3 regions of the Croceicoccus sp. YJ47 genome follow, and region 1 is predicted to be linked to each of the others. Evidence: predicted binding sites of a transcription regulator. Region 1 holds the regulator's gene; each other region holds the start of a gene.
What was found. Region 1 encodes LexA, which represses DNA repair genes until DNA is damaged. Its sites were predicted from a motif close to GTTCCNCNCTTGTTCT; they were not measured.
Positions count from the first base shown of each region.

Region 1 (10,514 bases):
CGTATGCCATGGCTCGCGGTGGCGATGCTGGCGGGAATCGGGGCCTGGTTCGTTTTGCCGGGCGCGGCGGAATGGCTGCTCGCGCTCGGCATTTGCGGGGTGATCGCCGGGGTTGTGGCCACGCACGCCCCCGATGGTTCGCATGCTTTGGTGCGCAGTGCGGCAATCGGGCTGGCGACGATGTTTGCCGTCGGGCTCGCGCTCATCTGGGCGCGGTCCGAACTTGTCGGGACGCAGCCCATCGGCGGGCCGGTCGTGGCGCCGATCACGGCAACCGTGCTGGAGCGCGAGGAGCAGCCTTCGCGCAATCGCGTGCGGCTGCTGATCGCGACGCGCGACCCGCGGGAGGAGCGGACGATCCGCGCGCGCATCAATATCAAGGCGGAGGATGACCGCCCTTTCCTGAGGGAAGGCGCCAATATCGCGGTGCGCGCACGGCTGACCCCGCCGACGCATCCGGTGTTGCCGGGCGCTTACGATTTCGCGCGGGTCGCATGGTTCGATGGGGTGGCAGCCACGGGATCGGCGCTCGACCCGCCGCGCCTGCTCACGCCGGGGGAGGGCGGGGATGCCGCCAGTGAAGCCGAAAAGGGCGCAGGGCTGGGTGCGTGGCGCCGCGATCTCGCCCGTCATGTGCGTGAAAGGTTGAGCACGGTCGCCGGTATCGACCCCGCCGCCGTCGCCATCGGCGCCACGCTGGCGAGCGGCGACCGCGGCGCCATCGACGAGATCAGCGCGCAGGCGATGCGCGATGCCGGGCTCGCGCATTTGCTTTCGATCAGCGGCCTGCACGTCGGGGCGGTGGTGGCGATCGCCTGGTTCGTGGTGATGCGGATCGGCGGGCTGTTTCCCGCGGTCGCGTTGCGCTGGCGGCTGCCGATCCTGGCGGGGGCCGTGGGGGCGGGGGCGGCGCTCGGCTACACCTTGCTCACCGGTGCTGCGTTGCCGACGATCCGTGCGTGCATCGCGTCGTTTCTCGTCCTGTTCGCGCTGTCGATCGGGCGGCAGGCGCTTTCCCTGCGCCTGATCGCGATTGCGGCGATGACGATCATGTTCTTCTGGCCGGAGGCGGTGGTCGGCCCGTCCTTTCAATTCAGCTTTGCCGCCGTGGTCGCCATCGTCGCCTTCCACAACAGCGCGGGAATGCAGGATTTCCTCGCCCGGCGCGAAGAGGGGCGCGGGTGGTGGAGGCCGGTCGTGGCTCTCTTCCTGACGGGATTGGTGGTCGAGGCATGCCTGTCGCCGCTCGTCCTCTTTCACTTTCATCGCACCGGGGTGTTCGGGCCGTTCGCCAATCTGGTCGCAATTCCGCTGACGACCGCGCTGGTGATGCCGTTGCTCGGCCTGTCGCTCACGCTCGACCTCATAGGCTTGGGCGGCCCGGTGTGGATGGCAACGGGGTGGGCGCTGCAGGCGCTGATCGAAATTGCGTTCCTCGCTTCCGGCTCGGAAAATTCGGTGATCCTGCGGGCGCAGCCGCCGTTATGGTCCATCCTTCTCTTTGCCGCGGGGTTTTTCTGGTGTGCGCTGTGGTCGGGGGGCATCCGATTGTACGGGTTGATTCCGATGGGCACGGGCGTCGTCATGCTGGCGATGCAGCCCGCGCCCGATCTCATGATCGCGGCGGAAGGCCGGCATGTCGCCATCGCGGACGAGGGCGGACGGATCTACCTGTTACGCGACCGCGCCGGGTTTACGCGCGATGCGCTGCTCGAACAGGCGGGTGTCGATCCGGACGTCGGCAACTACGCCAAGCTCAGGGATATTCCCGGGGCGGAATGCAACCGGGCCTTTTGCCGGTTCGAAATGCGACAACGGCGCATCATGGTGTCGCAGCGCCGGGCGACCGTCGATTACAGGGCGATGGTCACGGCATGTGCGGACAGCGATATCGTGATCGCCGAATGGAAACTGCCCGGCGCATGCAGGCCGCGCATCTTGAAGGCGGATCGTGCCCTGCTTACGCGCAGGGGCGGCATGACCTACGATTTCGAGAGCGGGGCGATCGCCTATGCCCGAAATCCTCGCGATGGGCATGGGTGGCGCCGGAGCGGGGCAGCGGCACAGGCGATGAAATGACGCAGGCGCCTTTCTCGGCTTAACGACTTCCTCTTAGTGATACCGCCGCAGGAGCCCGGCAAGGCGCCCTTGCACCTGCACATCGCGAGCGTCGTAAACCTGCGCCTCATACGCTGCGTTTGCAGGATCAAGCCTGACCTTTCCGGCATCGCGGTGCAGATATTTCAATGTCGCTTCCACACCATGCACAAGTGCGACGATAATCTCCCCATCGCGCGCCTCTTCGGTGCGGCGGACAAGCGCGAAATCGCCATCGAAGATCCCGGCCTCGATCATGGAATCGCCCGACACTTCGAGCGCATAATGCTCACCCGCACCGAGCAATGCGGCCGGCACGGGCAGCATCTGCTGATCCTCCAGCGCCTCGATCGGCATGCCGGCGGCAATCCGGCCATGCAGCGGGATCTCGACGACATCATTCGCGGGTGCAGGCGTGCCACCCTTGCGGTTCAGGGATACGACGGTTCCAGGCTCTTCCTTCGAGGCGGCGCCGGCACGATCGGTCTGGCGTATCACCTCGAGTGCGCGGGCGCGGTTGGGGAGGCGGCGGATGAAGCCACGCTCTTCCAATGCGGAAATGAGCCGATGCACACCCGATTTCGACTTCAGGTCGATGGCGTCCTTCATCTCCTCAAATGAGGGGGAGATCCCGGTTTCGTCGAGCCGATCCTGAATAAACACCAGCAATTCATGCTGCTTGCGCGTGAGCATTGGTTCGTTCCTCCTGTTCTACGAAATCAATCCGTGAACGAATAAGGAACAGTTAGGCAACAAACGGAACGCCGTCAATCGCCCTTCTAACCATATAGGCGAAAAATAGACACTTCGGCTCCATTTTGGATGCTTTTTGCGTGTGCCGGACGAATGATCAACGCATCCGCCATGGCCAAGGGAGCGATCGCGCCACTATCCTGGAGCCGCAGCGGTTCGGCCGCGCCGTCGCGAATGCGCGCGCGAATGAATTCCGCTCTTTTCCCCGTCGGTCCGAGCGAACCGCGTATCGGCATCACCTGCCGGGTGGGGAGGGGGGCGGTGCAGCCATTCATCGCGCGGATCAGGGGCAGGGCAAACAGAAACGCCGTGACGAAGCAGGAAACCGGATTGCCCGGCAGGCCGAGGACGATCTGCCGTTCCCGGCGTGCGACCATCACCGGCTTGCCCGGCTTCATCGCCACGCGCCAGAATGCGAGTTCCGCACCGATCGATTCCAGCGTCGGCCGGATCAGATCGTGATCCCCGACCGATGCGCCCCCGCTGGTAATCACCAGATCGGCATCGTCCGCCGCTCCGAACGCGGTGATGAGCGCCTCGCGCTCGTCCCCAATGGGTCCGCGGCGCGTCACATCGCAGGGCAGTTCGCCACACATCGCGGCCAGCATCGGCCCGTTGCTGGCCGGCAAATCACCCGGACCGAGCGGTTCGCCCGGCGCGCGCAATTCATCGCCGCAATCGATGATGGTCACGCGCGGGCGGCGGCGCACCGGCACCGTGCCATGCCCCCCGCCAATCGCGAGCGCGAGCGCGGCCGGGCTCAACCGCGCGCCAGCGTCCAGAAGAACCGCATCTTCCGTAAAATCCAGCCCGCGCGGCCGGATATGGCGGGCAAGCGGATCGGGCGGCGTTCCTTCGAAATGCAGCGTATCACCATCGCGGCGGCATTCTTCCTGCACCAGCACCGCATCCGCGCCCGGCGGGACGATGGCGCCGGTCGAAATGCGCACCGCATGGCCCGCGTCGATGTCGCCGGCAAAGGGATGGCTTACCGCGCTTTCCCCGATAATGGTCCACGGGCCGGGCATGTCGGCGGCTCGCACCGCCCACCCGTCCATCGCCGAAAGCGGGTCCGACGGCTGTGTCCTTTGCGCAAGGAGCGGGGCGGCGAGATAGCGCCCGGCGGCGGCCTCGACGGCAATCGTCTCGCCCTGTGTCGGCGCGGCCATGGCGAGGAGCCTTCGCTGCGCCTCTTCGAGGTCGAGCAACGGCATCACGGTTCGAAATCCTCGAACCCTTCGGCTCGCCAGCGACCCGATTTGCCGCCATCCTTCGCGATCAGCCGGACCGCGTCGATGACCATGCCCTTGTCGATGGCCTTTGCCATGTCGTAGATTGTCATCAATGCGACACAGCATGCTGTAATCGCTTCCATTTCAATGCCGGTTTTCGCAAAGATGGAGGCCGTTGCCGTCACGCGCAGGGCATCGCTTTCCCATGCGAAATCGACCTGCACGGAATCAAGGCCGAGCGGATGACACAGCGGGATAAGGTCGCCCGTGCGTTTTGCCGCCATGATGCCCGCGATCCGCGCGGTGGCAAGCACATCGCCCTTCTTGACCGTGCCTTGCCGGATCGCATCGCGCGCCTCTGCCGACATGACGATCCGGCCCGATGCGGTTGCAACCCGGCGGGTCACCGGCTTGGCGCCGACATCGACCATGCGGGCATTGCCCTCGGCATCGAGATGGGTGAGCCCGCTCATCCGTGGAGCAGGCGCCGGGTCGCACCCTCCACGTCGTCTTGCCGCATGAGGCTTTCGCCGACGAGGAAACAGCGCACGCCGCTCTGCGCGAGACGCTCGCAATCGGCGTGGGTCGCGATGCCGCTTTCCCCGACGAGCAACGCATCGGCCGGGGCGAGGGCAGCCAGTCGTTCGGTCACGCCAAGATCGGTCACAAAACTGCGCAGATCGCGATTGTTCACGCCCAACAATCGCGAGCGCAGCCGCAGCGCGCGCTCCATCTCGTCCTCGTCATGCACCTCGATCAGGACATCCATGCCGCGTTCGAGGGCGGCGGCCTCGATCTCCGCCATCTGCCCGTCGTCGAGCGCGGCGACGATGATCAGGATCGCATCGGCCCCCATGGCCCGCGCCTCTGCCACCTGCCACGGATCGACCATGAAATCCTTGCGCAGCACGGGGAGGGAGCAGGCCTGCCGCGCAGCAACGAGATAGTCGGCGTGCCCCTGAAAATAGGTTTCGTCGGTCAGCACGGACAGACAGCTCGCGCCCCCGGCGGCATAATCGCGCGCATGGGATTCGGGGTCGAAATCCTGTCTTATCAAGCCCTTGGACGGGGAAGCGCGTTTGATTTCGGCGATGAGGCCGAACCCGTCGCGCGCCGCTTCGCGCAGACGGCTTTCGAAGCCGCGCACAGGTTCCCGCCCCCGCGCCGCGAGGTCGAGCGCATCGATCGCGCTTTCCTTCTTGCGCTGGGCAAGCTGCGCCCGGGTATTATCGCAGATTTCGATGAGCTTGTTCGTCATTTGACCGTGTCGATCCAGCAATTGAGGAGCGCGTTCGCCAGCCCCTTGTCGATGGTTTCGCCCGCTTCCTCCGCCCCTGCGCCGAGGTCGCCGACCATGCCCGCAATCCACAAAGCGGCGCCAGCGTTCAGCACGACCGCATCGCGATAGGCGCCCTTTTCGCCCATGACCAGCCGCCGGAGCGCGTCGGCGTTATACACCGCATCGCCGCCGCGAATGGCATCGAGCGGATGGGTCGGCAGGCCGGCATCGGCAGGCGTCAGCGTGTCCGGCACATCCATGCCGATCGTCGCAACCCGGCTCGGCCCGGCGATCGACAATTCGTCGAGCCCCTCCATCCCCGAAACGATCAGCGCACGCTCCGTGCCGAGCAGGCGCATCGCATCGGCATAGGTGGGCACGAATTCCGGCCGCGCGACGCCGATCAATTGCCGCCGCACGCCCGCCGGATTGGCGAGCGGACCGATGAGGTTGAAGATCGTGCGGCGGCCCAGTTCGCGGCGAATGGGGGCAATCCGGGCGAGCGCGGGATGGTGGGCCTGCGCAAACAGGAACGCGATGCCGAGGTCGGGCAGCGTGGCTTCGGCGCGGTGCCCCGCCCGCGCGAGGTCGAGGCCCAATGTTTCCAGCGTATCGGCACCGCCCGCCTTGCTCGACGCGGCGCGGTTGCCATGTTTCGCCACCGGCACACCCGCCGCCGCCACGACCAGCGCCACCGCCGTCGACACGTTCAGGCTGTGTTGCCCATCGCCGCCGGTGCCGCAAACGTCGATGGCCCCCTCGACCGCGGCGACCGGCAGCATCCGTTCGCGCATGGCGGTGGCGGCGCCCGCGATTTCCTCCGCCGTTTCGCCCCGCTCGGCCAGCATGACGAGCGTGTCGGCAATGTCGGTGTCCGGCATCAACCCGTCGAGCATCCGCCCGAACAGTTCACTCGTTTCGAGGAGCGAGAGCGTCATCCCGTCACCCTTGCCGGCACGGTCGCCGCAATGCCGCACATGCGCAGGAAATTAGCGAGCAGGGCATGGCCGTTTTCGGTCGCGATGCTTTCGGGATGAAACTGCACGCCATGGATGGGCAGGTCGCGGTGGCGAAATCCCATCGCGTGGATGCCGTCCTGTTCGGGCCGCGGGGTCCATGCGTTCACGACGAGGCAGTCCGGCACGTCCTCCACCACGAGGCTGTGGTAACGGGTCGCGATGAAGGGCGAGGGCAGCCCGGCAAAGACGCCGTCCGCGTGATGCGTCACCGGCGATGTCTTGCCATGCATCAAGCCGCCGCGCACCACCGTGCCGCCGAAATGCTGACCGATCGCCTGATGGCCGAGGCACACGCCGAGCAGCGGGCGCCCCGCATCGGCGCATGCCGCGACGAGATCGAGGCTCACCCCCGCCTCGTTCGGGGTGCACGGGCCGGGGGAGAGGAGGAAGCCGGACGCCCCGCTTGCCATCGCACCGGCGGCGGTGATGGCGTCGTTGCGCACGACCTCGACCTCGCCGCCCATCTCCATCAAATAATGGACGAGGTTCCAGGTGAAGCTGTCGTAATTGTCGATGACGAGGATCATGGCTCTGCCTTTGCGGAGTTGCGCACTGCGATCAAGGGGCCAAGCGGCGGGGCGGCATCCATTCGTTCGCCCGCAGGGTCCCACAATCCCGAAACCGCCCCATCGAGATAGAGCGCATCGGGTGTTTTTGCGACATCGCGAAAGAACCGGGCGAAGCGGTAGAAGGACACCATGTCGTCGCTGATCACGAAATGGGCGTTTCCGTCCGCATCGACGCCCACACCGTTGCGAAAGTGGCGGGAGGGTCCGTTTTCGCTGAAATCCGGATGCAGCTTGCCGGCGATCACCAGCATCGGCCCCGATTGCGTGGCGATCCGCGGCCTGGGGCTGCGCGCCGCATAATCCGCCGTGGTCGCCACGTGCCATCCCGCATCGTCGGCATAGAACACGCCATTGGGAGCCATGTGAAAATTGCCCGGCCCCGCATTGCGGTTGAGCGGGACGCGCTCCTCGCCATCGGTGACGAAAAGGCCGATGGGGCGCAGATCCTCGCCATACATGCCCGCATTCATGGCAAAGGCGATCGTGCCCGCCACATCGCCCAGAAGATCGCGCAGCGCCCCGAACCGTTCGAGCGGACGGCCATCCGCGCCGTCGAGATAGAGCGCAATTTCGTGCCGTTCGGGATCGGCGATGCAATGGGTGAAGCGCTGGCCCTCGAACCGTTCGGTCCGGCATGGGGGTGCGGTCTGTTCGGGTGCGTCCTGCCCCCCGCATGCGGACAGCGCGATCAGGACCGTGACAATGCCGAGCCTTGCGGCGGTCACTGCCCGTAGTCCGGCTCTCCCGCCATGCGGACCGCTTCGCGCGCCGCGGCGAACAGCGCGCCCGATTTCGCCTCGCATTCGCGCTGTTCGGCGGCGGGGTCGCTGTCGGCGACAATGCCGGCGCCGGCCTGCACGTGCATGGTCCCGTCCTTCACCACGGCGGTGCGCAGCACGATGCAGCTGTCGACCGAGCCATCCGGCGCGAAATAGCCGACCCCGCCCGCATAGGCGCCGCGCGTTTCCGGCTCCAGCTCCGCGATGATCTGACACGCGCGGACCTTGGGCGCACCGCTTACCGTGCCGGCCGGAAACCCCGCGAACAGCGCATCGACCGCGTCGTGCCTTGCATCCAGCCTGCCGACCACGTTCGATACGATATGCATCACGTGGGAGTAATTCTCGACCGCGTAGCTGTCGGTCACCTCCACCGTTCCGGCTCGCGCCACGCGGCCCACGTCGTTGCGCCCGAGGTCGAGCAGCATGAGATGCTCGGCCCGTTCTTTCGGATCGGCGAGCAGTTCGGCGCGGTTGGCGGCATCGCGCTGCGGCGTGTCGCCGCGCGGGCGGGTTCCGGCAATCCTAGGATCGTGACCTCGCCGTCGCGGACCCGCACGAGGATTTCCGGGCTGGACCCGGTAAGCGCAAAGCCGGGAAGGTCGAGGAAATAGAGAAAGGGCGAGGGGTTGATCCGCCGCAATGCGCGATAGAGCGCCAGCGGCGGCAGTTCGAACGGCGTCGTGAAACGCTGCGCCAGAACGACCTGAAAAATATCGCCGGCGGTGATGTACTCCTTCGCCCGGAGCGCCATGTCCCGATAGGTTTCGGCGGGCACGCAGGGCGTCGCCGCGATCTCGGGATGGAACGGCTCGGCATCGCTGCGGGGAAGGCGGGCACCTGCAAGCCGTGCTAGGCAGGTTTCCACCCGTTCCACCGCGACGGCGACGGCATCGTCCGCCGCATCGCCTGCCCACACCGGCGCGATGCAGAACACCGCATCCATCAAGCTGTCGAACACGAGCAGGACCGTCGGCCGCACGAACAGCATGTCGGGCAGGTCGAGCGGATTGGGTGCGGGCCGGCTTACCGTTTCGACAAGGCCGATGGTTTCATACCCGAAATACCCGACGAGGCAGGCAAGCGCCGGGGGCAAGTCGTCCGGCATGTCGAACGTGCATTCGGCCACCAGCGAGCGCAGGCTGTCGAGCGGGCCTGTGTCCATCGCGGCGAAACCGTCGCGATCCCGCCGCCAGTCGCGATTGATTTCGGCGCCGGTCCCCTTCGCGCGAAAGACGAGATCGGGGTCCAGCCCGATGAGGCTGTAGCGCCCGCGTATTTCCCCGCCTTCCACCGATTCGAGCAGGAAATCGCCGCGCTCCGCCTGCATCAGCTTGACCGCGGCGCCCACCGGAGTTTCGCAATCGGCGATGATGCGGCGCCAGACCACGCCGGATTTTCCCGCCCGCAAATTGTCGCGCGCCCGTTCGTCGTGATCCCGCCCGTTGCTCGTTCCTGCCGCCACCATCGGATCAGCGCGACCCGGCGAGCTGTTCGCGCACGGCGGCGATGACGTTGTCGTTGCGGCGGATATCGCGCGAATTGCGGATCGCGCGGTTGAGCTGCTCGGCATATTCGTTGCCGCGCAATGTCGCGAGTTCCCCGCGCGTGGATTCGATCAGCGGATCGTCCGCGTCCAGTTCCGGCGTTTCGATATCGTCGAGCGCCACGATGAACCAGCCGCCATTTTGCGGCGCCTCGATCCGCTTTTCCGATCCCTCGGCCATGGTGAACATCAGCGCGAGCGGCGGCGGCACCTGCTGTCCGCTCGCCATAAGCTGACGGCGCGACAGGCTGATCGGGTTGGGCGGCGGCACGTTCTGATCGAGCGCGGCGAGCGCCTGCGCCAGCGTCTTGCCGCCCTTCATCGCCTTCAGGACGTTGTCGGCGGCGCGCCTGGCCGCGATATTGCCCTGCTCCCGGCGATAATCGTTGCGCAGCGTCGGGCGTAGCTCGGCAAAGGCGGGCGGGGCGGACCGGGTGATCTTGCCGGGGGCGAAGATGATGTAGGTTTCGCCATTGGCGCCGGCGGCGATCTGCGGATCGCTCGTGGCGTCCATGGCGTAGATCGTCGGCACGACGCGCGCGACATCGGCGGGAAGTTCGGCCTCGCTTTGATAAAGCGTGCCGTCTTCGAGCACCGGCCCGGTGGTCTGCACCTCGGCGCCCAGCATGCGCGCAACCTCGGCAAGGCTGGCGCCGGACGACAGCCGCTCTTCCACCTCGGCGGCGCGATTGGCGAGCGCTTCGCGGCGCTTACCCTGCACGATCGCCTGTTCCAGCTCACCGCGAACGGAGGCGAGGCTGCGGTCCTCGGTCCGGTCGACGCCGTCCAGCCGCAGCACGTACCAGCCCAGCGGCCCGCGCACCGGCCCGACGAGCGCGCCGCGCTGCGCCTCGTAAGCGGCCTGCGCGACGGCGGGGGAGGCGGAGGAGGCGAGCGCGGCCCGGCTTTCGGGGGCGATCTGCGTCGTGCCGAGGCCAGCCTGGCTTGCCGCGGCGGCGAGCGTGGCGCCGCCATTGACCGATTGGACGATCGCATTGGCGGCGGCTTCGGTCGGCAGGACGAGCTGCGTCAGCGTGCGCCGTTCGCTGCCGCGATATTGGGCCGCGTTCTCGCGATAGCGCGCCGCGATTTCCGCCTCGCTCGCGGTGATCTCGCCCAGCCCTTCGGCGTTCAGCACGGCATAGCGGATCGTGCGCCGTTCGGGCAGCAGGTAATCGGCGCGGTTCTCGGCCAGAAATTCCTTCAGCGTTGCATCGGAAACCTCGGCATCGCCGGCAAA
Region 1 covers NZ_CP067087.1:2,554,366-2,564,879, forward strand. Annotated here, with positions in the region: gene JD971_RS12455 (ComEC/Rec2 family competence protein) at 1-2,079, shown strand, start outside; gene lexA (transcriptional repressor LexA) at 2,113-2,790, opposite strand; gene JD971_RS12465 (molybdopterin molybdotransferase MoeA) at 2,877-4,064, opposite strand; gene moaC (cyclic pyranopterin monophosphate synthase MoaC) at 4,064-4,555, opposite strand; gene trpC (indole-3-glycerol phosphate synthase TrpC) at 4,552-5,340, opposite strand; gene trpD (anthranilate phosphoribosyltransferase) at 5,337-6,299, opposite strand; gene JD971_RS12485 (aminodeoxychorismate/anthranilate synthase component II) at 6,296-6,907, opposite strand; gene JD971_RS12490 (phosphodiester glycosidase family protein) at 6,904-7,674, opposite strand; partial or broken gene JD971_RS12495 (anthranilate synthase component I family protein) at 7,671-9,196, opposite strand; gene JD971_RS12500 (peptidylprolyl isomerase) at 9,201-10,514, opposite strand, start outside.

Region 2 (10,514 bases), 350 kb from region 1:
ATCGTGCGGGGACGGTGGCCGCCCCCCGGATGGCATGGCGCTTTAGGCGAGCGGTGCAGGCGGTGCAAGGCGGTCGCATCGCAGCCCACGCGCCCGCCAGCCGCCTCAGATCAGCTTGCCGGGGTTCATGATATTAGCGGGGTCGAGCGCGCGCTTGACCGCCGCCATCACGTAGAGGGCTGCCGCCGCATGCGTGTCGCGCAGCGTGTCGCGCTTGTCCTGCCCGATGCCGTGTTCGGCAGAGATCGAGCCGCCCCATTCGCCGACCCGGGCATAGACGCGGCGGCTGATCGCCTTCCCGTCCGCAGCCTCCCACGCGGCTTCCTCGGCACCATCGGGCGCGATCACGTGCAGGTGGATATTGCCGTCGCCCAGATGGCCGAATCCCACGACATCGTGGTCGGGCCAGTCGGCGGCGATGTCCCCGGCGATGAAATCCATGAAGTCGGGCATTTTCGCAACCGGCACGGAAATGTCGTGCTGCACCGCGGGGCCGCGCGCCTTTTCCGCGGGCGCGATCGTCTCCCGCAACTGCCAGAACGCCTCGGCCTGCGTTTCATTCGCGGCGATGGCGGCATCCTCGACCAGCCCGTCCTCGAACGCGGCCATCATCGCGGCCTCCACCCGGTCGCCCAGCGTGTCGGCGCTGTTCTCGTCCGCCACGAATTCGAGCAGTGCGTGCCAGCCATGCGCCTCCTGCAGCGGCGCCTGCGCATCGGGGAGATAGGCGATCACATCGTCGAGACAGGCTTGCGGCAACACCTCGAACCCTTCGAGCGCGTCGCCCATCGCATCCTCGCAATGGAGGAGGAGCCGGCGCGCCTGGTGAAGGTCGGGCACACCCGCCCAGACCACGCGCCGCTCCGCGACTTCGGGCGAAAGGCGCAGCACTGCGGTGCTCACGATGCCGAGAGTCCCTTCGGAGCCGATCCACAATTGCTTGAGATCGAAACCGCGATTGTCCTTCTTCAATGCGGTCGTGAGGTCGAGCACGCGCCCGTCGGGCAGCACGACCTCGATCCCCGCGACGAGGCTGCGCATCGCCCCGTGGCGCAAGACCTGCGTCCCGCCCGCGTTCGTCGCGATCAGCCCGCCGACCGTCGCCGAACCCTTCCCGCCGAGCGAGAGGGGGAAGCGCAGCCGCTCCGCCTCCGCCGCTTCGTGAAGGGTTTGAAGCACGACGCCCGCGCCGCACCGCGCGGTGCGTGCTTCGCCGTCGATGGTCATGGCGTTCATCCGGCGCAGCGAGAGCAGCAGCGCATCGCCGCTTTCATCGGGCGTCGCCCCGCCGACCATGCCGCTGTTCCCGCCCTGCGGCACGATCGGCACGCCGTTTTCGGCGCACAGGGCTACGATGCGCGAAAGCTGCGCCGTGTCCGCAGGCTGCGCGAGCGCGCGCGCGCGGCCCGTATAACGCCCGCGCCAATCGGTCAGCCAGGGGTCCATCGCATCCGCGTCGCGGCTCAACCCCTTGTCGCCGAGGATGTCGTGCGCGTGTGCGAGAAAGGTTTCGTGATCGTGGTCGTTCGCATTCGTCATGGCACCGCGCCTTGCCATATCGCGCGCGCCATGTCGCCCCCGTTTGCGGGTTGCGGGCGGCTGCATCGCGCGCACTGCCCGCGAATTTGTGATGCCGTCGAATTTTCCCACTAAATCCGAAAGGTTAAGCCATCATTCAAGGCGCAAAGCCCAGACCGCCCCAAATTGCATGTTGCACCTGCACAGCAGCGGTTTCATAGCTGTTGTCGTTCAACCAGTACGGGGTGGGTTTCGGACAATCATAATGGCTTTCGACGTTCTCTGGATTGCGCCACTTTCGCTGCTGAGCGGGGCGTTCGCGATCGGCGCGGCGGAGATGGGCTGGAACACGAACGAGGTGGAGGACGCCATCCATGCGCCCGGCGACGATCTCACATTCGAACAGACGCGCAGCCGGATCGTCGTGCGCGTCACGCCGTTCGGTTCGCAGAATCGCGATCCGCAGCGGCAGGCTGTCACGCAGTTGCGGCCGCTCGACGGGAAGAGCGAGGAATGCCTCCCGCTCGCCGATGTCGCGGGTGTGCGGCTGGGGCAGGGGCGCCTGCTGCTCTTCATGCGCGACCGTCGGATCTACAGCGCGAATTTCGAACGCTCCTGCCCTGTCGAAAGCTTTTATTCCGGCTTTTACGTGGAACGACCGAGCGACGGGCGCATCTGTGCCGGGCGGGAGGAATTGCACGCCCGGTCCGGCGCCGACTGCACGCTGAGCAGTTTTCGCGGCATGACGGCGGAGGATTGACGCGTCCGCATGCACGGAAATACGAGGAGAACTTGACTTTTTCCCGCTTTGCTCCATAGCCGCGCGGACGGTTCGCCGCAGTGATATGGGGTCCCGATCCGGGCCTTTCGAATGCCGGCATGTCCCGGCTTGCCGCCGAAGCCAACAGGGATGCGGGCATAATCGAATGCCCCGCGGCCTGTTGCCGTCCCATCGTTGCCGCCCGCCCATCGGTCGGCCAACCCGGTCCGGATGCGACCGTTTTTCGTATCCCTTATAAATAGAGTGCCTCAATGAAATTTGCCGATCTCGGCCTTTCCGAAGAATTGCTGAAATCGGTCGAAGCTACCGGTTACGACGAGCCCACGCCGATTCAGGCGCAGGCGATCCCGTCCGTGCTGATGATGCGCGACCTCATCGGCATCGCGCAGACCGGCACGGGGAAGACCGCGGGCTTCGTGCTCCCCATGATCGACATTCTCGCGCATGGTCGTCGCCGGGCCCGCATGCCGCGCTCGCTCATTCTGGAGCCGACGCGCGAACTCGCCGCGCAGGTCGCGGAGAATTTCGAGAAATACGGCGTCAATCACGATCTGAAAATGGCGCTGCTCATCGGCGGGGTGCAAATGGGCGACCAGGTCCGCGCGCTCGACGAAGGGGTCGACGTGCTGATCGCGACGCCGGGCCGGCTCCATGGATCTGTTCGAGAGGGGCAAGATCCTTCTCACCGGTTGCGACCTGCTCGTCATCGACGAGGCGGATCGCATGCTCGACATGGGCTTCATCCCCGACATCGAGAATATTTGCACCAAGTTGCCGACGCAGCGTCAGACCCTGCTCTTTTCCGCGACGATGCCGCCGCCGATCAAGAAGCTGTCGGACAAGTTCCTCTCCAATCCCAAGCATATCGAGGTGGCGCGCGCCGCGACCACGAATGTCAACATCACGCAGTTCAAGGTGCCCGTCACCCCGCGGGGCAAGCGCGGCATGCTGCGCAAATTGCTGAAGGAAGACAATGTCCGCACGGCCATCGTGTTTTCCAACCGCAAGACCACGGTGAAGGAACTGGCCAAGAACCTGCAAAGCTATGGCTTCAAGGCGGGCGAAATTCATGGCGACATGGACCAGTCGAGCCGGACGAAGGAGCTGGAACGGTTCAAGGCGAGCGAGATCGACATCCTGTGCGCGAGCGACGTCGCCGCGCGCGGCCTCGACGTCAAAGGGGTGAGCCATGTCTTCAACTATGACGCGCCCTGGCACCCGGACGATTACGTGCACCGCGTGGGCCGCACCGGCCGTGGCGGGGCCAGCGGTCGCGCTTTCACCTTCGTCACCGACGCCGATGCCGAAGCGCTGCGCGAGATCGAGAAGCTGACCGGCACAAAGCTCGAAAGCTTCGAAGATGCGCAGGACAAGCCTGTGAAATCGCAGAAGAAAGATGCGGAGCCTGCGGCCGATGAAACGGCCCGTGCCCCCGAACAGGACATTTCCGAAAAGGAAAGCGGCGAAAAGCCGAAGCGCACCCGCAGACCGAAGCGGCAGAACGCCGACGACCAGCAGTCCGCGCCGCCACCGCGCAAGGAGCGCGCCGCACGGTCCGAAGACGATACCGCCGCGCCCCGCGCAGCACCGGCACCTGCGCCCGCGCCGAAGCGTGAGGCAAAGGCGCGGACGCCCGAGCCTGCGGGCGAGTGGAACGGGCCGGTTCCCGACTTCCTCGCGGTATCGGCGACCTGAGCCGCTCTTGCGGCCCTTCCGCCCGGTAATCGGGCAGAAGGGCGTGCGCGGCCTCAGGCCAGTTGCACGAAGCTGTCGATCACGCGCTTGACGGTTCCGCTTTCGAACGCGATTTCAAGCTTGTTGCCTTCCTGGCCCTGCACCTCGCCATAACCGAACTTGTCGTGGAACACGCGCTGTCCGATGGCGATGTCGGAGCGCGGCTTGGCTGCAAAGCTCGCCGCGCTGCGCCGCGATTCCGCGATGCGCTTGGGCGCGGCGTCGAAATTGCCGGCGCTGGCCCGTTTGAAGCCGGGGCCGCGCGTCTGCGTGCGCGATGGCCGCGCCTCGGCAACATGGGCAAAGGGATCATCCCTCTCCGACCAGTTCGCGCGCCATAGCGATGCGCCGCCCGACATGGTGGTTTCCGCATCGATCATGTCGTCGGGCAATTCCTCGATAAAGCGGGAGGGGATCGCGCTGTTCCATTGCCCGTAGATGCGGCGATTGGCGGCATAGAGGATGGTGCAGTGCCGCCGCGCCCGCGTGATCGCGACATAGGCGAGGCGGCGTTCCTCCTCGAGCGAACGGAGCCCCCCTTCGTCCAGCGCCCGCTGCGACGGGAACACCCCTTCTTCCCAGCCAGGCAGGAAGACATAGTCGAATTCCAGCCCCTTGGCCGCATGGATCGTCATGATCGTCAGCGTGTTTTCCTGGTCCCCGCGATCGTTGTCCATCACCAGGCTGACATGTTCGAGGAACGCGCCGAGCGTCTCGTAATCCTCCATCGCGCGGGCGAGTTCGGACAGGTTTTCGAGCCGTCCCGCCGCCTCGGCGCTTTTTTCCTTCTGCAACGCCTCGGTATAGCCCGATTCGTCGAGCACGGTGCGCGCCAGCTCCGCAGGCGAGAGCGTCTTCGCCTCCTCGCGCCAGCGGGCGAAATCGCGCATCAGGACGAGCAGCGTATTGCGTGCCCGCGCCGGCAATTCATCGCTGTCGCAAATGTCGAGCGCGGCGGCGGCCAGCGGCATCGCGTTCGCCCGCGCGTGGCGGTGCAGTTTTTCGAGCGTCTTCTGACCCAGCCCACGCTTGGGCGTATTATAGATGCGTTCGAAGGCGAGGTCGTCACTCGGCTGCGCGATGATGCGAAGATAGGCGATCGCATCCCGGATCTCCGCCCGTTCGTAGAAACGAAACCCCCCGATGATCTTGTAATTCAGCCCGATCTGGATGAAGCGGTCCTCGAACTCGCGGGTCTGGAACTGCGCGCGTACGAGGATCGCCGCGCGGTCGAGCGATATGCCGTCGCGCATCATCGTCTCGGCCATTTCGCCGACGCGCCGCGCTTCCTCCGGCCCGTCCCATACGCCGATGACCTTCACCTTGTCGCCGGCGTCCGCCTCGGTCCAGAGTGTCTTGCCGAGCCGTTCGCTATTCGCGCCAATGAGCTGTGAGGCGGCGGCGAGGATTTGCGGGGTAGAGCGGTAATTCTGTTCGAGGCGGATCACTTTCGCGCCGGGAAAATCCTTTTCAAACCGGAGGATATTGGCGACTTCTGCGCCGCGCCATGAATAGATCGACTGATCGTCGTCGCCCACCACGCAGATATTGTGCCCGTCCGGCCCCTTGCTCTGCGCGATCATGCGCAGCCACAGATACTGCACCGTGTTGGTGTCCTGATATTCGTCCACCATGATATATTTGAAACGGCTGCGATACTGCTCGAGGACGTCCGCTTCGCGCCGCAGGATGTTCAGCATGTGCAGCAGCAGATCGCCGAAATCGCAGGCGTTCAGCGCCTTCAACCGATCCTGATACAGGCGGTAGAATTGTTCGCCCCGCCCGTTGGCGTAGGCCTCGTTCTCCTCCGCATCGAGATCGCCGGGGTTCAGCCCCCGGTTTTTCCAGCGGTCGATGAGCCCGGCGAGCTGCTTGGCCGGGAAGCGTTTTTCATCCACGTCGTTCGCCGTGATCAGCTGCTTGAGCAGGCGGAGCTGATCGTCGGTGTCGATGATGGTGTAATTCGATTGCAGCCCGACAAGCTCGGCATGGCGGCGCAGCATCTTGGCCGCGATGGCGTGGAACGTGCCGAGCCACGGCATGCCCTCGACCGCCGGGCCGATATGGTGGCCGACACGCTCGCGCATTTCGCGCGCGGCCTTGTTGGTGAACGTCACGCACAGAATCTCGCTCGGCCAGGCGCGGCGCGTCGCGATGAGATGGGCCATGCGCGCGGTGAGAGCCGCGGTCTTCCCCGTCCCCGCACCGGCGAGCATGAGCACCGGTCCCTCCGTCGTCAGCACCGCATCGCGTTGCGGCGGGTTCAATCCGCGCAGCCACAGCGCTTCGGAATGGTCGTCGGAAAGGCGGGCGGGGGCGGGGGGATCGATATGCGTCACCCGCGAACAGGTAGGGAACGCAGCGCCCCCGCGCAAGCGCCGGTGCAGGCGGGGGCGGAACAATTTGCCGGGGAGGACGTAACTAGGAGGAATGATGAATATACGAAGGAGGACTCACATGAAGAATATCCTGATGGCAGGCGCGGCATTGATGCTCGGTGCGGCCCCCCTGGCCGCGACGGCGCAGGACATGTCGAGCAGCGACATGATGGAAGACAGCGCGTCCTATGAAATGACCGCGGCACAGATGGCGTCCTACGAAGGCTGGCCCGCCAATTATCGCACGATGTACGATGGCTGGCCCATGGACCGCCAGACGAGCTACTGGCTCCTCCCCGAAGCGCAGCAGGCCGATTTCTGGATGCTGGAGCCGATGGAGCAGCAGGCATTCTGGCTTCTCACGACGGAGCAGCGCAACAAGCTCTATGCCATGAACGCGGATCAGCGCGGCGCCGCATGGGATGCCGTCACCACGCAGATGCGCAACCAGATGCAGGGCAATTCCGCATCCGCCAGCAACTCCATGGGCAACAGCACCATGAGCAATAGCGGATCGATGGCCTCGAACAACGGCCAGGTCCGCTATGTGAAGAAGGAAATCGTGCAGGGCGGTGCCCGTGCGACGCAGCCCGCCGATTATCCGGTTTGCAGCGCGACCGTCACCGACAGCTGCATCAACCCCTATGCCGCAGGACAGCGCGGGCCCAAGCCGCTCGACTACTGGCCCGGCAAGCCTGCAAGCGAAATGTAAACGCTATTCAGGTAAGGGGAAAAGGGCGGTCCCGTCGCAGGCGGCCGCCCTTTTTCATGCCCGCCATCGTCGTGCCGGGATTTAGCGAAGGCGGAGGAGGTGCAGGCTGGCCTTGCCGCTATGGCGCACGGTGTCGACGTCGAAATCCTTGACCGAAACCTCCTCGCCGCGTGCGGTTTCGATGCTGATCCAGGCCGACGGCGCGATCCAGCCCAGCCGGTTCAGCCGGTCGAGCGCCACCGATCCCGCGCCCGTGTCATAAGGCGCGTCCATCATGATGAGGTCGGGCTGCTCCTTTGCCGGGCCGAGCGAAAGCACGGAACCCGCGCGCACGTCGCATCGGTCCTGCGCCCGCAGGCTCGCGATATTGCGGCGCAGTGCGCGGATCGCTGCGGCGTCCTGCTCCACCATCAACACCCGCGCCGCACCGCGCGACAACGCCTCGAGCCCGAGCGCGCCGGACCCTGCGAACAGATCGGCGACGAAAAGCCCCTCGAAACTGCCGAGCCGGCTCGTCAGCATGGAAAACAGCGTTTCGCGCGTGCGGTCCGCCGTGGGCCGCGTGGCATCGCCCTCGGGCGCGGTGATCGCACGCCCGCGCCATTCGCCAGCGATGATCCTCATTTTTCGGCCGTGCGCATGATTTGCTTGCGGAACTGGGCGACGTCCGCTCCCCGGATTTCGTCCGCCGCGCCGCGCGGCAAATCGTCCAGCGCGAACGGCCCGTAGGACAATCGCATCAGCCGGGAAACCTGAAGCCCGAGATGTTCGAGCACGCGGCGAACCTCCCGGTTCTTCCCCTCCGTGAGGGTCAGTTCGATCCACTGATTCCGGCCCGTGCGCCGTTCCAGATTGGCATCGATGCTGCCGTAACGCACGCCTTCGATCTCGATCCCGTCCATGAGATCCTCGAGCTGTTCCTGGCTTACGTCGCCGAAGGTGCGCGCGCGATAGGTGCGCGGGATCTCGCTGCTCGGCAATTCCATGGCGCGCTTCAATTCGCCGTCGTTGGTCATGAGCAGCAACCCCTCGGTATTGAGGTCGAGCCGTCCGACCGGCATCACGCGCGGCGCCCCGCGCGGCAGGGCATTGCGCAACGCGTCATAGATCGTCGCCCGCCCCTTGGGATCCCGCTCCGCCGTCAACAATCCGCTCGGCTTGTGAAAGCGGAACAGGCGCGGGGCCTCCGCCGCGCCGACGGCCTTCCCATCCACCGCCACACCGCGCAGCGAGGTCAGCACCACCGCCGGCGTGTCGAGCCTTTCCCCGTCGAGCGTGACGCGGCCATCCTCGATCATGCGCTCGACCTCCCGGCGGGAGGCGACCCCTGCGCGTGCCAGAAGCTTGGCGATACGGTCGCCTTCGCGTTTGGGAAGCGAGGGTTCGGGGCGCGTCGTGTCGCGGCCCGCCGGTTTCTTGCGCGGGCGCCCGCGATCCGGATTGGCGCGGTCGAAATTGCCGCGTTCGGGGCGCGGGCCGTTGCGGGAGGAACCGTCCGTCCGGCGGGACGATCGCGATGGGGGGCGTTGCTTGTCGTTCACGTTTGCGCCATGCGCCATCGGCTCTTTGGTTACAAGCGTGGACATGAAACGGGCGGCATCGTTTGCAGACGTGCGGCGATGCTCTAACACCATCGGCGGCGCCGGCGACGCGGCGGGTACAGGAGCGGCAATTGACCGAGACGACGAGCAACGATTCTGCGGCAACCGGCGCGCAAACCCCGGCCGACACCGCGCCTGGGGAGGGGAAAAAGCCCGGCTGGCGCGAATTGCTGGCCGCGCTGCGCAATCGCAAGACGGCGTATATGGCGCTGTTCGGTTTTGCCTCGGGCCTGCCCTTCGCGCTGTTTCTCGGCACGCTCTATGCCTGGTTTACGGAGGCCGACGTCGACCTCGAAACGATGGGCGTGTTCTCGCTCATCGGGCTGGCCTATTCGTTTCAGTTTCTGTGGTCGCCGCTCGTCGACCGGGTCGATATTCCGTTTGTCCGCCGCCTCGGCAAGCGCAAGCAATGGATCGCGCCGGCGCAATTGCTGCTCGGCATCATCCTCATCACGATGTCGCTGCTCAATCCCGGCGAAAGCCTCGGGTGGTTCTCCCTGCTGGCGGCGGTCGGCGCCTTTGCCAGCGCCACGCAGGATATCGTCATCAACGCCTGGCGCATCGACATCGCCGATGAAGAGGCGACGATCGACATCCTGTCCACGATTACGCAGATGGGCTTCCGGCTCGCATCGCTCGTCGGTGGTGCGCTCGCGCTGATCGTGGCGGAGCGGATCGGATGGCCCGGAACCTATGTAATGATGGGCGGCATCATGCTGTTCATCGGGATCGTCGGCCTGTTCGCGCCCGATGCCCGCGCCGGCAGCGCGGCGAGCGTCGCGGCAAGCGCCGAAGAGCTGGAGCTGCTTTATACCAAGGGCGAGTTGACGCCGAAGGTGCGCAATTATGCTCTGGCCGCCGTGGGGCTGCTGTGGGGCTGGGCGCTCGTCACCGTGGGGGTGTTCATGTACCGGTCGATGACCGCGGTGCCCGAATTACGCCCCGATCCGACGCAGTTCACGGCCACCTACGGCCCGCTCATCGTGGTGGCGACCATCGTATTGCCGTCCTTCATCGCGGCATGGCTGGTCAAGATGCAGCGCGAGGGCCGCCATGTGCTTACCGAAAGCGCGGATGGCGCGGATGCCGTCAACCCGGTCGCGGATCACCTCTACCGTGCGCTGATCCTGCCGCTGACCGAATTCGTCGGGCGGATGGGGTGGTCGCTCGTTCTGATTTTCGCGCTCGTGCTGACCTACCGGATCTGCGACGCGATCTGGGGCACGTTCGCCTATCCGTTCTATCTCGGCGAGCTGAACTACACCAATGACGAGGTGGCGGTCGCGTCGAAATTCTTTGGCGTGGGTGCGATCATCCTCGGGCTGGCGCTCGGCGGGTATCTCATCACCGTGCTGGGGCGGATGGCGGTGCTGACGCTGGGCGCGGTGCTGGCCGCGGCGACGAACCTGCTATACGCCGATCTCGCCATCGGCGGCGCCACGATGCAGGCGGTGAGCGATGCGATCGGCTTCACATATCTTGTCGAAACTTTCGGCGGGACGGAGCGGCTCGCGCGGTTGATGATAACCATCGCGGGCGAAAATCTTGCCGTCGGGATTGCAGGGGCGGCCTATATCGCGTGGCTGTCATCCATCGTGGCCAAGGGATATAGCGCGGTGCAATATGCGCTGCTCGCGTCGCTGACGCTCCTGGTCGGGACATTGGGGCGGGGTGCGCTCGGACAGCTGATCGAGGAGCGCGGATATTACGACGTGTTCCTGTTTACCGCGCTGATCGGGGCGGTGGCGGTGGTGCTGTGCGTGCTGGAATGGATACGGGTGACGCGCCGC
Region 2 covers NZ_CP067087.1:2,902,236-2,912,749, forward strand. Annotated here, with positions in the region: gene JD971_RS14015 (FAD-binding oxidoreductase) at 106-1,539, opposite strand; gene JD971_RS14020 (hypothetical protein) at 1,784-2,278, shown strand; partial or broken gene JD971_RS14025 (DEAD/DEAH box helicase) at 2,551-3,994, shown strand; gene JD971_RS14030 (ATP-dependent helicase) at 4,048-6,363, opposite strand; gene JD971_RS14035 (hypothetical protein) at 6,491-7,123, shown strand; gene rsmD (16S rRNA (guanine(966)-N(2))-methyltransferase RsmD) at 7,205-7,747, opposite strand; gene JD971_RS14045 (pseudouridine synthase) at 7,744-8,682, opposite strand; gene JD971_RS14050 (MFS transporter) at 8,928-10,514, shown strand, end outside.
Region 2: JD971_RS14030 (ATP-dependent helicase) is a predicted target of LexA. The motif match lies at 6,376-6,391, and genes of this name have one in related genera.

Region 3 (10,514 bases), 720 kb from region 1:
CGATGATGACGGGCGCACCCTTGCGCACCCAGCCCCAGCGTTTCACCGCCGTCTTGCCGGGCTTGCGATCGACCAGCACGCGGATCGGCTCGCGGAACACGTCCTGCCCGATGAGCGCGGTGCGCACTTCCTCGCAATAGTTGATGATGTCGGCGTCCTCGTCCTTGCCGCGCAGCAAGGGCAGGATGACGATCTGATGCGGGGCGACGCGCGGCGGCACGGCCAGCCCGTCATCGTCGCCATGGGTCATGATGACGCCGCCGATCATGCGGGTGGACACGCCCCAGCTCGTCGTGTGGCAAAGCTGCTGCTGCCCCTCGCTGTCCTGGTAACGGATGTCGGCGGCCTCGGCGAAGGTCGTGCCGAGGTAATGGGAGGTGCCCGCCTGCAATGCCTTGCCGTCCTGCATCATCGCCTCGATACTGAAGGTCGCATCGGCGCCGGGAAAACGCTCGTTCTCCGGCTTTTCGCCCGCGATCACCGGCATGGCCAGCACGTCCTCGGCAAAGGCGCGATAGACTTCGAGCATTTTAAGCGTCTCGTCCATGGCGTCGGCCTTGTCGGCGTGGGCGGTATGCCCTTCCTGCCACAGGAATTCGCTCGTGCGCAGGAACATGCGCGTGCGCATTTCCCAGCGCACGACATTGGCCCACTGGTTGATCTTCAGCGGAAGATCGCGCCAGCTCTGCACCCAACGGTGCATCGCGTGACCGATTACCGTTTCCGACGTCGGCCGCACGACGAGCGGTTCCTCAAGCTCGGCATCGGGATCGACGACGAGCTTGCCGTCCTCCGCCTTCAACCGGTGATGGGTGACGACGGCCATTTCCTTGGCGAAACCCTCGACATGCTCCGCCTCTTTCCCGAAATAGGAGAGGGGAATGAAGATCGGGAAATAGCAATTGTCATGACCGGTCAGCTTGATCTGCTCGTCCAGAAGCCGCTGAATCCGTTCCCAGATGCCCCAGCCCCACGGCTTGATGATCATGCACCCGCGCACGCCCGATTCCTCGGCCAGATCCGCCTGGGACACGACCGCCTGGTACCAGGCGGCGAAATCGTCCTCGCGCTTGATGTCCAGCGCATGGCGAATCGTCGGAAATTGGGCGTCGGTCTTGGCGGCCACTGCGTACCTCGGGTATAGAGCATATCAATAAAGGGGTGACGGCTGTCCTGCCGCACCCCTGTCGGGAACGCCCTATTCCCAAGCGCTCCATTTGCCAAGCGTGGCGTGCTATTTGATGAGCTTGTTCAGCTGGTTTTGCATCTCGGCCATTTGCTGGCGCAGGGTTTCAAGCTCCGCCTCCTTGCCCTCGTCGGTCGTCGCGCTCGCGTCGCCGTCGGGCCGGTCCTCGCCCTGTGGCGCTCCGCCGGGCTGCGCGGCGCCGGGCATGAACGCATTGGTCGCGGCGGTGAACATCGCCATGTTCTGCTGCGCCAGCTTGGCCAGCGGATTGGAGCCGAGGCTTTCCTCGAACGTCTTGCGCATCTTCATCTGGTTTTCGCGAAAATGCTGCATCGACATTTCGAGATAATGCGGGATCATCGACTGCATCGAATTGCCGTACATCGAAATCAGGTCGCGCAGGAAACTCACCGGCAACATCTGCGATCCGCCGGCGGCCTCTTCGTCCATGATGATCTGCGTCAGGATCTGATGCGTGATGTCGTTGCCGCTCTTCGCGTCGACGACCTGAAACTCGACCCCTTCGCGCGTCATCTTCGACAGGTGATCAAGAGTAATATAGCTGGAGCTGTCGGTGTTATACAGGCGCCGGTTGGCGTATTTCTTGATGATGATGACACCATCTTCGCGCTTCTTTTCCGCCATATCCATGCCCATCAGTACTGAACGATCCCGCCGGATTGCGGATTTTCACGTTGCTGCACACGCTCTTAGCATGCGCAGCATTGACGGGGCAAGCGCCGCTTACCCCCGAAGGCGCGGCCCGGACACGGTGAGCAGTTCGTATTGCGACAGGCCGCAGGTCCGCGCCGCCTCCGGCAGGTCGTAACGCGCCGCGACCCAGTCCCCCTCCCCGATGCCGCTATCGCCGAGGTCGATCGCGGTCATGTCCATCGACACGCGGCCCAGAACCGGGAGCGTTCGGCCATCGGACACGAAGCCGCCCTTCCCGCTCCAGCAGCGCAGATACCCATCGGCATAGCCCAGCGACACGATGCCCACGCGCATGTTGCGCTGCGCGGTGAACGTCGCGTTATAGCCGATGGTATCGCCCGCGGCGACATGGCGGGCCTGCAATATCATCGCCTCGGGCGTGACGACCTGGCGGATATGCGGGGACAGTTCGGGACGCGGCACCCCGCCATAAAGCGCAAGGCCGGGCCGGGTGAGGTCGAAATGGTAATCCGCGCCCAATGCGATCCCCGCACCATTGGCGAGGCTCGCCCGCTGATGCGGGATCCGGTGCAGCAGGCCTGCGAACGCATCGCGCTGCCGCGCATTCGCCGCGACATCCTCGTCGGCGCAGGCGAGATGCGACATCAGCGTGCCGACCTGCAATTGCTGCAACCTGGCATCGCCGCATTCGTCGGGACGCAGGCCCAGCCGGTTCATCCCCGTATCGATCATGAGATCGCATGGCCCGCCGCCGGTCGCAAGCCATCGGTCGACCTGCGTCAGGCTGTTGAGCACGGGGCGCAATCCGGTCGCCCGGGCGTAGCGCGCTTCCTCATCCGTGGCAGGGCCGTGGAGCACCGAGACTGCTTCGGCCGGAACGGAGGCCATGACATCGGGCGCCTCCTGCCAGTGGGCGATGAAGAATTGACGGCAGCCTGCCTCCCACAGAACGCGCGCCGCCCGCCGCGCGCCAGTGCCGTAGCCGTCCGCCTTCACCGCCGCCCCGGCCGTCGCCCGCCCGGACAACCGGTCCAGCGCGCGCCAGTTCGCCGCCAACGCGTCCTCGTCAAAAGTCAGGCGCAAGGCCGGCGGCGGAAGCGGCACGGCCGGCTCATCGCCATTCGCGAGCGGCGTCTTCATTCCGCTCACCCTTCGCGAACCATCGGGCGAAGCGCGTTCGCCGCCGCGTTCCACGCCAGCAACATCGCCCCGTGGCGCCCCGGATAGGCGCGTGCCGGCGCGATCAGGTCGAGCCCCGGCCATTCGGGCTGCGGCCCGTCGCGGCGCACCCATTCCTCCATCGCCGCATTCGCCGCCGCAATGTCCTGCGCGTCGCGGCCCGCGGCATGCTCGGCAAAGACCGCCGCGCCCGCCTGCCCCACGGCGCAGGCATGGGCCGCGATGCCGACCTCGGCGATCTTGCCGCCCTCGCCGAGCAACAGGCCCAGCTCGACCCGGCTGCCGCAGCTGGGCGAACGGGCCTCCCCGCGAATGGAAAAGCGCAGATCCAGCGTAAAGGATGCGAGCCGGGTCGCCGCGGCCAGCACGGCGGGCGTATAGAGCCGGTGCGCGTTCATCGGGTCGCGGCGTCCACTTCGCTGCTCACGCGCTCCATGTCGTCCTCGCCGTCTTCATCGTCCGCCTGCTCGCGAAAAGCGGCGCGGCGCTGCTCGATATCCTCGACCAGTGCGATGCTGGCCGCGTTGACGAAGGAATAGCTGCGCGCCTTGGCGATCCAGTCGGGCCGCCCCTCCACACCCCAGATCGTGTCATATCCCAGCACCAGCACCGAAAAGGCCAGCACCACCATGATCAGCCCCTTCACGATGCCAAAGCCCAGGCCCAGCATCCGGTCCACCGCGCCGAGCACCGAATTGCGCGCACGCGACCCGGCCCACCGCGCGATCAGCTTCACGATGAGATAGGGCACCATCAACAATACGGCGAATGCGAGCACGGCCGCGCTCGCCTGCGTGTCGATATACTGCAGCATCCATTGCGTCAGCGGCGTATGCAGCGCGGAAATCGCGATCATCGCGGCGATCCACGCGGCAAGCGCCAGTATCTCATGCACGAACCCGCGCATGAAGCCGCCCACCGCCGCAAAACCGACGATGATAATCACCACGAGATCGAATGCCGTCATGGCGTTATCCGCTATTGGCTCCCCACCACATGGTCAACGAGATTTGGCAATTGCCGCATCGGGTGAAAGCGCGCGCCCGCAACCTTTTCGCCCTTTTCCGCCACCGAACCTGGCCCGAATGCACGGTCGAAGCCAAGCTTCACCGATTCGCGAAGACGCAGCGGCGCATGCGCCACGGGCCGAATCTCACCCGCCAGCGACACCTCCCCGAACCAGACCGATTTGGCGGGCAACGCCCGTTCCGACAAGGCGGATACCAGCGCCGCCGCCACGGCGAGGTCCGCCGCCGGATCGGTCAGCCGGTATCCCCCCGCCACGTTGAGATAAACCTCCGCCGAGGAGAAATTGAGCCCGCACCGCGCCTCCAGCACGGCGAGCAGCATCGCCATGCGCCCGTTGTCCCACCCCACGACCGCGCGGCGCGGCGTCGCCCCGCTCTGCAACCGCACGATGAGCGCCTGAATCTCGACCAGAACCGGGCGCGTCCCTTCGAGCGCGGGGAACACCGCACTTCCCGCGAGCGGCTCGTCCCGGCCCGACAGGAACAGCATGGACGGGTTCGTGACCTCGACAAGGCCGGCCCCTTCCATCGAGAAAACACCAATTTCATCGACCGCGCCGAACCGGTTCTTCAACGCGCGCAGGATGCGATATTGATGCGAACGCTCGCCTTCGAAGCTCATCACGACATCGACCATGTGTTCGAGCACGCGCGGTCCGGCGATATTGCCATCCTTGGTGACATGCCCGACCAGCACCATCGCCACCCCGTTCCGCTTGGCATAGCGGATGAGTTCGAGCGCGCAGCCGCGCACCTGGCTCACCGTTCCGGGTGCGCCCTCGATCTGGTCGGAATGCATGGTCTGTATGGAATCGATGATGAGCAGTGCCGGCGGCTCCATATCGCCCAGCGTCGTCAGGATGTCGCGCACCGATGTCGTCGCCGCAAGGCTCACCGGCGCGTCCGAAAGACCGAGCCGTTCGGCGCGCAGCCGCACCTGCCCGGCTACTTCCTCCCCGCTGATATAGACGACGCGCCCGCCCGAGCGCGCCACCGTCGCGCAGGTCTGTAGCAGCAGGGTCGATTTGCCGATGCCCGGATCGCCGCCCATCAATATGGCGCTACCCGGCACGAAGCCGCCGCCCAGTGCGCGATCGAATTCGGCAAGACCCGTCGGGCGCCGTTGCGGGAGCGGGACCGGCGCGTCGAGCGGCACGAAACGGATCGTCTGCCCCCCGCCCGAAAGGTCGTGCTTTGCGGAAAAGACGGTCGGTGCCGCCTCCTCGACAAGGCTGTTCCATTCGGCGCAATCGCCGCATTGCCCCTGCCATCTGGGCGATACGCTGCCGCAGGCCTGGCATACATATTTGCGCTTTGTCTTTGCCATGGCCTCGCCTACCCGGAACAGGAGGGGAACACAACCACGTTGCGGTAAAGCGCACCCTCCGTTTTCACGCAGGTCTTTTCATCGCGGCGCGGGCCTGCCATCACCGTGGCCATGCGGGAAAAGGAACTGCGGATCGCGCTCGTGTGCTATGGCGGCGTCAGCCTCGCCGTCTACATGCACGGCATCACGAAAGAGGTCTGGAAACTGGCGCAGGCGAGCCGCGCGTTCCGTCTCGACGAGCGGCCGCAAACCGGGTCGCAGCGTGCCTATCACCGGCTGCTGACGTTGATTGCGGAAAAAGGGGAGACGCGGCTGCGCGTGTTGCCCGACATATTATCCGGGGCGAGCGCGGGGGGAATGAACGCGGTGTTCCTCGCAGAGGCGCTCGTGAGCGGGCGTTCGCTCGATCCGTTGACGCGACTTTGGCTTGAAAAGGCGGATAGCGACCTGCTGATCGCGCCGGATGCGATGGCGCGCAACCGGCTCTCGAAATTCTGGGCGACGCCGCTGGTCAAATGGACGTTGAAACGGCCGGGTAATGCCATCAACCGCACCGTGGCGCCCGAAACGCGTGCGGAACTGCGGGAGAAACTGTCGCGGCTCATGCGCTCGCGCTGGTTCGCGCCGCCGTTTTCGGGCATCGGTTTTTCCCGGCTCATCGACGATGCGCTGCTGGCCATGGATGCGCAGATCGCGGGACCGCCGCTGTTGCCGCCGCGCCATCCGATCGACCTGTTCGTCACCGCGACCGATTTTCACGGGCACCGCAGCGTCCTCAAACTGCACAGCCCGGATTTCGCGGTGGAGGCCGAACATCGCCTCCCGATTTCTTTCCGTGCGCGAAGCGGCGACGGACGCTTGGCGGCGCGGCCCGAGCTCGTGTTCGCCGCGCGCGCCACGGCCAGCTTTCCCGGCGCCTTCCCACCCTTGCGCGTCGGCGAGATCGACACGTTGTTGCAGGAACGCGGCGCCGAATGGCCGGGCCGCGAACGGTTCCTGCGGCGCATCATGCCGCAACATATTGCAAGCGGGGATATCGAGGAGGTCGCGCTCATCGACGGGGCGGTGCTTGCCGGACGCCCGTTTGCAGAGGCGATCGGCGCACTCGACAACCGGCCCTCCATGCGGGAGGTTGACCGGCGCTTCGTCTATATCGATCCGCACCCGCCGCAACATGCCAATGCCAAGGCCGAGCCACGCAGCACCGGTTTCTTCAGCACGATCTTCGGCGCGCTATCCTCCATCCCGCGCGAACAGCCGATCCGCGACGATATCGAACGCATCGCGCAACATTCCGAGGAGGCGGAGCGTGCCCGCGCCATCGTCGATGCCCTCCGCCCGGAGGTAGAGGCCGCAGTGGACCGGCTGTTCGGGCGAACGCTGTTCCTCGACCGCCCGACGCCCGCGCGCCTCGGCAGATGGCGCAACAAGGCGCAGCAGGCCGCGGCCAAGCAATCCGGCTTTGCTTTTCACGGCTATGCCAAGGCGAAATATACGCGCATCATCGATACGCTGGCCGAAACGATCCGCCGCGCCAATCCGGACGAGGCACCGCCGAGGGCGGCGATCGTCGATGCGTTGACCCGTCATTTCGATGCAGCCGGGCTGGACCGGCTTGCCGCGGACGGCGGCGGGGCGAGCGAGGCGGCCATCTCCTTCTTCCGCACCCATGACATCGCATTCCGCGTGCGGCGGCTTCGCTTGCTGGCGCGGCGGCTGCTACCGGTGGGGGAGAGCGGGATCGGCGGGCAGCTCACCGCGGCGGAGCGCGAGGGCGCGCGCGACACCGTGTTCAAGGCGCTCGCGCTTTATGGCGAGCTGGAGCAGGTCGAAACGCTGGGCGAGGATTTTGCCGCGCTGGCGTCCGATGCACTGCGCCATCCGGAACGCGCGATGGCCCGGCTCGCCGACCGGCGCGATCTCAGGCGCACGGATGCCGAGGTCGACGCCATGCTCGCCGATGCGATGGCGCAATTGCCGCGCGAGGTGCGCCGCACGCTGCTGTTGAGCTATCTCGGCTTTCCCTTTTACGACATCGCCACGCTTCCCATCCTGGGCGGGCGCGGGCCCGACGAATTCGACCCGATCAAGGTGGACCGGATTTCACCGGAGGATGCCAATGCGATCCGTTCGGGCGGCGCGGCGCAGACGTTGCGCGGCGTCGAATTCTACCGCTTCGGCGCGTTCTTTTCCCGCGCCTATCGCGAGAACGATTACCTGTGGGGCAGGCTTCAGGGCGCCGACCGCCTGATCGACATCACCGCCTCGACATTGGACGCGGAGCACGCATTGCCACCGCAGATGCTGCGCGATCTGAAGCGCGACGCATTCGCCGCAATCCTCGACGAGGAGGATGAGGACGGCAATTGCAACCCCGCCCTCATCGCCCGGCTCCGCGCGGAGATCGCCGACAAATTCGACACGTAAATCCGGCGATCAGCCTGTGAAGCTGTCGCGGATACGTTCGAAGAACCCGCGCGAATCCGGGCATTCGGCGCCGGTTTCGGTGTCCTGAAATTCGCGGAGCAACTCCTTCTGCTTCGCGCTCAGCTTACGCGGGGTTTCGACATTTACCTCCACGACCAGATCGCCGCGCCCGCGACCCTGCAACACCGGCATGCCTTCGCCGCGCTTGCGCAATTGCTCGCCCGACTGCACCCCGGCGGGGATCGTGACGGTGATCCATTCATCGTCCATGCCCGGCAATTCGACCGTCCCGCCCAGCGCCGCCGTCGTGAAGGTGATCGGCACGCGCGTCAGCAAGGTCGTGCCTTCCCGCTCGAACACCGAATGGCGTTTGACGTGGAGGAAGATGTAGAGATCGCCCGGCGGCGCGCCGTATGGCCCGGCCTCGCCCTTGCCCGAAAGGCGGATGCGCGTGCCCGTTTCGACGCCGGGCGGGATGTTGACCTCCAGCGTCTGCGGCTTGTCGACCCGGCCTTCGCCGCCGCAATTGCGGCACGGGCTTTCGATGACCTCGCCGCGCCCGTGGCACGTCGGACAGGCGCGTTCGACCATGAAGAAGCCCTGCTGCGCGCGGACCTTGCCATAACCTTCGCACATGGGGCAGCGGCGCTTGCCCGTGCCGGGTTCGGCGCCGGTGCCTTCGCACGGTTCGCAAGCCTGCGATACCTCGATCGTGATCTCGGTATCCTTGCCGTGAAACGCGTCCTCGAGCGCGATTTCCATGTCGTAGCGCAGATCGGCGCCCCGGCGCGGGCGTGGCCCGGCCCCGCGACCGCCGCCGAAACCCTGTCCAAAAATGGTCTCGAAAATATCGCCGATGTCGGAAAATCCGGCCTGCCCGCCGCCGCCGCCACTGCTCGCCTGTTCGAAGGCGGCGTGGCCGTAACGGTCGTAGGCCGCGCGTTTCTGCGGATCTTTCAAACAGTCATAGGCGCGGCTGATCGCCTTGAACTTCGCCTCGCTCTCCGCATCGCCGGGGTTGCGATCGGGATGAAATTTCATCGCCAGCTTGCGATAGGCGGACTTGATCGTCTTGTCGTCCGCGCTTCGTTCGACCTGAAGCAGTTCGTAAAAGTCGATTTCGGTTTCCATGGCCCATCCCGCCGTTGCGATACGCCGCGCGTGTCATCGTGCCGGAGGAACCGGCCCGCGCGCACGGCCTGAATATGTCGAAGCGGCCGGCGGCGAACTCTCGCTGACGCCGACCGCTTCCCGTGTTCCGTCGCCGCCCCGCACGATGGCCGGGCGGCGCTCGGTTTCATCGGGCGTTTCAGCCCTTGTTTTCGTCCTCGTTCACTTCCGAGAACTCGGCATCGACGACGTCTTCTTCCGCGCCGCCCGCTTCGGACCCTTCAGCGGCACCGTCGGTCGCTGCCGCGCCTTCGGCCTGCTGCTGCTCGTACATCGCCTGGCCCATCTGCATGGCCTTCTGCGCGAGCGCCTCGCTCTTGGACTTGATCGCGTCGATGTCCTCGCCTTCGAGCGCGGTCTTCACCTCGGCGATCGCGGCCTCGATGTCGGACTTGAGCGATGCATCGATCTTGTCGCCGTTTTCGGACAGCTGCTGTTCGGTCGAGTGGACGAGACTGTCGGCCTGGTTGCGGGCCTCGGCCTGCTCCTTGCGCTTCTTGTCCTCCTCGGCGAACTTTTCCGCGTCCTGCACCATCTGCTCGATGTCGCTGTCGGACAGGCCGCCCGATGCCTGGATGCGGATCTGCTGCTCCTTGCCGGTGCCCTTGTCCTTGGCCGACACGTTCACGATGCCGTTGGCGTCGATATCGAACGTCACCTCGATCTGCGGAACGCCGCGCGGTGCGGGCGGAATGCCGACGAGATCGAACTGACCCAGCATCTTGTTGTCGCTCGCCATCTCGCGTTCGCCCTGGAACACGCGAATGGTCACGGCCTGCTGGTTGTCGTCCGCGGTGGAGTAGACCTGGCTCTTCTTCGTCGGGATCGTGGTGTTGCGGTCGATCATCTTGGTCATGATCCCGCCCAGCGTCTCGATCCCGAGCGACAGCGGCGTCACGTCGAGAAGGAGCACGTCCTTAACATCGCCCTGCAACACGCCGGCCTGAATGGCCGCGCCCATCGCGACGACTTCGTCGGGGTTCACGCCGGTGTGCGGTTCCTTGCCAAAGAAATCCTTCACCGCCTCGCGCACCTTGGGCATGCGGGTCATGCCGCCGACCATCACGACCTCGTCGATCTCCTTGGCCGTGACGCCCGCATCGGCGAGCGCCTTCTTCATCGGCTCCTTCGTGCGTTCGATGAGATTGCCAACCATCTTTTCGAGGTCGGACCGGCTGATCGTCTTCACGAGATGCTTCGGACCGTTCTGATCCGCGGTGATGAAGGGCAGGTTGACTTCGGTGCTCTGCGCCGAGGACAGCTCGATCTTCGCCTTTTCGGCCGCTTCCTTCAAGCGCTGCAGCGCAAGCTTGTCGCCGCGAAGGTCGATGCCCTCGTCTTTCTTGAAGCTGTCGCCGAGATATTCGACCACGGCGGTATCGAAATCCTCACCGCCGAGGAACGTGTCGCCGTTCGTGGACTTCACCTCGAACACGCCATCGCCGATTTCGAGGATCGACACGTCGAACGTACCGCCGCCAAGGTCATAGACCGCGATCGTCTTGCCGTCCGCCTTGTCGAG
Region 3 covers NZ_CP067087.1:3,271,232-3,281,745, forward strand. Annotated here, with positions in the region: gene proS (proline--tRNA ligase) at 1-1,093, opposite strand, end outside; gene phaR (polyhydroxyalkanoate synthesis repressor PhaR) at 1,235-1,831, opposite strand; gene alr (alanine racemase) at 1,931-3,001, opposite strand; gene JD971_RS15965 (iron-sulfur cluster assembly scaffold protein) at 3,007-3,438, opposite strand; gene JD971_RS15970 (CvpA family protein) at 3,435-4,007, opposite strand; gene radA (DNA repair protein RadA) at 4,019-5,395, opposite strand; gene JD971_RS15980 (patatin-like protein) at 5,507-7,822, shown strand; gene dnaJ (molecular chaperone DnaJ) at 7,832-8,953, opposite strand; gene dnaK (molecular chaperone DnaK) at 9,132-10,514, opposite strand, start outside.
Region 3: radA (DNA repair protein RadA) is a predicted target of LexA. The motif match lies at 5,410-5,425, and genes of this name have one in related genera.